Linked DNA regions of Parasegetibacter sp. NRK P23. The protein of the gene in region 2 interacts with the protein of the main gene of each other region in a pairwise test. Links are inferred from orthologs where the notes say so. Each region holds a gene or a part of one and is shown on either strand. Other genes may lie near its edges.

What was found. Proteins that work in one complex are often made in the same cells at the same time.
Region 1: the proteins of M4J38_RS13490 (region 2) and priA interact in binary tests that used the Escherichia coli proteins (3 or more experiments, as listed by UniProt). The link is inferred for Parasegetibacter sp. NRK P23 from one-to-one orthologs.

Annotation. Positions count from the first base shown.
Region 1 is NZ_JAMDLG010000015.1:15,815-18,925, forward strand. It holds priA (primosomal protein N'), read right to left. Parts: upstream 2,716-3,111; coding sequence 286-2,715; downstream 1-285. Other genes in the region: M4J38_RS17575 (hypothetical protein), read left to right, coding at 1-266; M4J38_RS17585 (1-acyl-sn-glycerol-3-phosphate acyltransferase), read right to left, coding at 2,817-3,111.
Region 2 is NZ_JAMDLG010000001.1:3,336,020-3,338,889, reverse strand. It holds M4J38_RS13490 (single-stranded DNA-binding protein), read right to left. Parts: upstream 1,720-2,870; coding sequence 1,282-1,719; downstream 1-1,281. Other genes in the region: mutY (A/G-specific adenine glycosylase), read right to left, coding at 1,785-2,843; gldE (gliding motility-associated protein GldE), read right to left, coding at 1-1,227. UniProt on the Escherichia coli protein: Plays an important role in DNA replication, recombination and repair. Binds to ssDNA and to an array of partner proteins to recruit them to their sites of action during DNA metabolism. Acts as a sliding platform that migrates on DNA via reptation.

The DNA of each region.
Region 1 (3,111 bases), on a different replicon or contig from region 2:
GCAAGCGCCGCTCGATTGTCACGGGCATCTCACTCAACCTGTGGGTGTATATGCTGCCCTTCGTTCCCCTTATCGGCTATGCGCTTTATTCGCGGATACTGATAGAAAACGCGCAAAACACAGGAAACTGGGAAACCTACAGTAGCATCGGCTTTGCTGATTACGTTGCTTACGCAGAAATAGCAGGTGCGGTGTTGTTGCTGGTTATGCTCCTGCTGTACATCAGGCGTGCTTACAGGCAATGGTATGCGCTTCCGGAGCAGTAAAATGGTTGTGTGCCGCTAATTAAAGCGCGTCCACATCGGGCGTAATAATGACCTGCCTGAATTGTTTGTCCTGGTGCAACAGCGCGATCCTGTCCAGGATGAACGCTTTGATGTCCCGGAGAAAATTGGTATCCCGTGGCAGTTTACAGGTGATCTCCTGAATGAACATGTTCCTTACTCTGTTCACCACGGGTTCAGCCGGTCCTACCATATAGTTCCCGGTTTTAGGGCGAAGCATGTCGGCAAAACGGAACGCGGCCAGTTTCACCACATCTTTATCCCGGTGCTTCAGGGTCAGCGTGATTATTCTTGAGAAGGGCGGATAGAAAAACTCCTGCCTGTTCCTGATGTCCATCTGGTAATACCCTTCATAGTCGTGTTTCCTTACCAACTCCAGTACCGGGTGGGCGATGTTCGAGACCTGGATCATCACTTTACCTTTGTGGTCCTTTCTTCCAGCTCTTCCACTCACCTGTTCCATCAACTGAAAGGCTCTTTCGTTTACCCTGAAATCCGTGAACCCGAGAATACTGTCGGCATCCAGGATCCCTACGAGGTCCACGTGTTCAAAATCCAGTCCTTTCACCACCATCTGGGTGCCCACAAGTACATTTACTTTCTGTTGTTCAAACTGTTGAATCAACTGGTCATGGGCATGTTTTCCCTTCACTGAATCCATATCCATCCGCGCGATCTTCGCTTCGGGCAACTGCGCCAGGAGTTCCTCCTCAATCCTTTCCGTTCCAAAGTTCCGCTGTACGAACTGGTGGTTACCGCATTTTTCACAGATATGCACCGGTGGATAGACCGTTCCACAATAGTGGCAGTGCAGCTTATGTGAATACTTGTGGTAGGTAAGCGAAACATTACAATTTTTACACTGCGGTATCCAGCCGCAGGTGCCGCACAACTGGTAGGGAGAATATCCCCGCCTGTTCTGGAAAAGGATCACCTGCTTCCCGGCTTCAACCGATGTGCGTATGGCTTCGGTAAGTTCCGGCGCGATCACGATCTTCCCGGTTTCCTTACTGAACATCTTTCGGGTATCCAGCAACGTGATTTCCGGCAGGGAAGCATCTCCGTAACGCTGGTTCAGTTTTACCAACCCAAACTTCCCCTGCACCGCGTTGTGGTAAGTTTCCAGTGAAGGCGTTGCGCTGCCCAGCAATACTTTTCCTTTCAGCATCGCGGATAAATAGATCGCCGCGTCCCGCGCATGGTAACGTGGCGCAGGTTCCTGCTGTTTGAAAGAGGTATCGTGTTCTTCGTCGCAAATTACCAGCCCTAATTGACGGAACGGCATAAATATCGCGGAACGCGCGCCTAATACGATCCTGATATCACCCGACTTCACTTTGTTCCATATCTCGATCCTTTCATTCGCGTTAAAACGTGAATGGTAGATGGCGATGTGCCCACCGAAATGCTTCTGCAACCGACGAATAATCTGCGCGGTAAGTGCGATCTCCGGCAACATGTACAATACCTGTTGCCCCTTCCGGATACATTCTTCCATCAGGTGAATGTACAACTGCGTTTTCCCGCTTCCCGTAACACCGTGCAGCAAACATACCGGCTTCTCTTCCAGGTTATCCTTCACGGCTCTCAAAGCCTGTTGCTGTGCTTCAGACAATTCAAAATCAATGTTCACATCTTTGGGCAGGTACCTTATTCTGTCCACCGATCTTTTTTCAACGCGCAGGATATTCTTCTCGACCAGTCCTTTCAGTTGCGCAGCCGTGGCATCGGACTTCTTCAACAAATCAGCCTGGCTCACCTCGCCCATTGTTTTCTGCAGGTGCAGGTACGCCAGCAGCAACTCCATTTGCTTGGGCGCACGCGACCAGTTGTTCAGCAATTCTTCCAGGCGCGCTTCTTCCCCGAAATCCGGATGCAGCAATACATAATTTTCCTTCTTCTCTTTATATGTGTCTTTCAACGACTCCCATACATGACATACCTGCCGGTCGATCAGCCGCTTGATCACAGGATACACATGGCTCGCATCCAAAATTTGCTGCACCTCGGCGATCCGCAGTTCCTTCCGGATCAGCAATGCTTCTGCCACCAGGAACTCTTCTTCATCCAGTTCCTGAAAATCGTCTCCGTATACTTCGTTGTAATTCAGCACGGTCTCACTTGAGAGCTTAAAATGAGAAGGGAGCGCAGCCTGCATCACATCTCCTTCCGTGCACATATAATACCCCGCCATCCATTCCCAGAACTGCAACTGGTGCTCATACACGATCGGTTCATTGTCGAGTATGTTCAGGATTGGTTTGGGATCGAAACCCTGTGGCGGCAGGTGGTGCACCTTCTTCACCAGCCCGGCGTATTTTTTATTCTTCCCCAATACCACTTCCACCCTGATGCCTGGTTTCACCTGATCCGCCCATTCAGGGGGGACCGACCAGGTAAAGTTCTTTGGCAACGCCAATGGTATGATCACTTCTACAAACAAATTCAGGAATTAAGCAGCCAAGTTAGGAAGGAATAAGTGGACGGCAAAAATGCAGCCATCCGTTTTAACACCGAGCCACAACCGTTTTTTCACCTACATGCCAGCAAACCCGCTTCCATCCTGCGGTGCACTTCCGCTTTCAACGTGGGCAGGTCCTTCATGGTAAGTCCTTCCGTTGGAACGGGCTCCAGGTAAACCGAGCGACACTTTCCGGGATTCAGTTCCAGTAAGCTTTTGTAGTGCATTCTTTCCATGGTATCAGGGAAAAGCACGGGTTGCACGGGCACCTGCATTTCAATGGCCAGCCGGAAAGCGCCATCGAAAAATTCTTTCAGCGGCGCGCCTGTTTCATTAAAAGTTCCTTCCGGAAAAAGGAAGATGGAT
Region 2 (2,870 bases):
ATCCTGTGCGGGGAATTCTCCTGCCAGTTCCAGGACCAGTCCGGCGAGTGAATCACTGTCGCCACGCACTTCGTCGAAGGTGGTGGCCGGCAGCCCCATGATCCGGCACATGTCGTTGATCATGGTTTTGCCTTCGAAAATATAGGTATGCTCATCGAGTTTCTTGTTCACGCTCTCCTCGTCATCAAATTCATCTTTGATATCGCCGATCACTTCTTCCATAATATCTTCCAGGGTCACGATACCGCTTGTGCCCCCGAATTCATCCACCACAACCGCGAAGTGGATACGTTTCACGCGGAATTGCTGCAGCAGGTCGCGCACCATTTTCTGTTCGTGCACAAAATACGGCGGACGGATCAGTGAATGCCAGTTGAAATCATCAGCCTCATTGAGGTATGGGATGAGGTCCTTGGTATGGATCAGTCCGGCCACTTCATCCATGCTTTTTTTAAAAACCGGCAGCCGCGAATAATGTTGTTCCTCCACTTTCCTTTTGAGTTCCAGGAAGGAAGTATTGTAATCGATACCGGACACATCCAGACGGGTGCGCATAATCTGCTTCACCGTAATGTTCCCGAATTTCACGATGCCTTTCAGGATATTTTTTTCTTCTTCAGTGGCATCGCCATTGGAAGTAAGGTCAATCGCGTCATCCAATTCTTTGAGCGAATACTGCTGGCTTTTCGCACCAAGTCTTTTCTCCAGGCTATCGGAATAGCCCACGAGCCAGCCGCTGAAACCGCGCAGCAGGGAGTGAATGGCGGCCACGACCGGAGCGGCGCTGTAAGCGAAGCGGAGGTTGTTCTGTGTGGCCCATACTTTGGGAAGCACCTCTCCGAAAAGCATCAGCACAAATCCAATGATCCCGATTTTTATCGCATAAAGGAGAATGGTATTATCGATGCCCGTTAACACCATATCAATGGCGAAATTGGAAAGAATAATTAGACAAATATTCACGAAACTGTTGGCGATCAGCAACGATGCCAGCAATGTTTTAGGGGCGGAGAGCAGTTCGATGATTTTACGTGCGGCCGTGTGCTGCCGGGTTTTGAGCATGTTCAGGTCCTTGTAGGTCAGGGAGAAAAAAGCCACTTCCGCACCTGAAACAAGGAAGGAGAAAATAAGCAATACGATGATAACGATAAGCAGCACCGTTGTTCCCTGCGAGCTGGCCTGGAGCAGGAAAAACGAGTGGGGTATGTCAACCGTGTGAGGGTCCAAAGCGATGGGTTTTCGTTAAGAATTGGGCAAATCTAAGGATTAGACTTCACAGAATCAGAAGCTGAGGTCTTCATTGGGATCTGAAAGCGGTGGAATATCATGGTTTCCCATTCCTTCTATCCCTTCTCCATTGGGAAGATGTGCCGGTCCGTGCCCGTCGGCTCTTTTATCCAGCATGATCAGGTTATCCCCGACCACTTCCGTAGCGAATTTTTTATTGCCTTCCTTATCTTCCCAACTGCGGGTCCGTAATCTCCCTTCAATGTACACCAGGCTTCCTTTGTGGAGGTATTTCTGTGCGAGTTCGGCGAGGCCGCGCCAAAGTACCACTGTATGCCATTCCGTTTGCGAGATCAGTTTGCCTGCTCTGTCTTTATAGGTTTCCGTTGTTGCCAGCGGGAACTTCGCCACCGCTATGTTTCCTTCCAGGAACTGCACATCCGGATCTTTACCGAGGTTTCCAATGAGCATCACTCTGTTAACGCCACGCATAGTGTATTGATTTGTTGATTTTACAAACTCCTTTCTGATATATGCCTTTTAAAGTTAACTGAATTTCAGGTAAAAAGAAAGAAATGTTTTGCCTCCTGAAACCGTTTTAAAACGATGGGGAAAGCGTATTCAGTGAGCCTGTTGAAAGGCACATACAGGTATGCATCTTCCAGTTCCGGCTTACGCAATAACCGCGCCGCCACTACCTGTACATGCAGTGTCTGGTGCGTAAGCACATGTTTTACAACAGGTAAAGCTTGTATGGCTTCTATACCGGGCAGGGATACACGGCGAACCAGCTCATCCGCGGAAATAGGTTCATCGGTTTCTATCAATATGAATTCATGCAGGTCTTTCCATATGTCCTTATCCGTTCTTTTCCTGATGTATACACCGTTATTATACGAGGCGGCAACATAGTTTAAATACCGGGTCCTCTTGACCAGTTGCTTGGATTTCACAGGAAGTTTTGCAACGGTATTGGTATGAGAGGCGACACAATCCTTATTCAACGGACAGGTCTCACAGGAAGGCTGTTTCGGCGTACATACCAATGCCCCGAAATCCATAATGGCCTGGTTCCATTCCGCAGGATTTTTTTTATCGAGCCATGCTTCCGCTAATGCGGCGAAGTGTTTCTTTCCTTCCGTGGAATCTATCGGCACGGCCGAACCGGTGTACCTCGACAATACCCTGAACACATTGCCATCGAGCACGGCATGCGGCAACCCGAAAGCGAAGGAGGCAATTGCGGCAGCAGTGTACGCCCCCACCCCTTTCAAAGAAATAATATCCTCGTAAGCGGAAGGAAAGTTTCCATCAAACTCGCTATGCACCCTTCTTGCGGTAAACAGCAGGTTGCGGCAGCGGGAATAATAGCCCAATCCTTCCCATAGCTTGAAAACCGCATCGTCAGGTGCTTTTGCCAATGCGGAGATGGTAGGATACGTTGTAATGAAGCGTTCATAATAAGCCCTTCCCTGCTCCACTCTTGTTTGCTGTAAAATAATTTCGCTGAGCCAGATGCGGTAGGGGTCCTTTTCTCCTTTCCACGGCATTTCCCGTGCATTCATGGTCCTGTTCCATTCAAGGAGGCGCGCTGTTGGGTTCTTACTGTTCGTCATATTCCCCGGCATGAATTTTGAATCTTC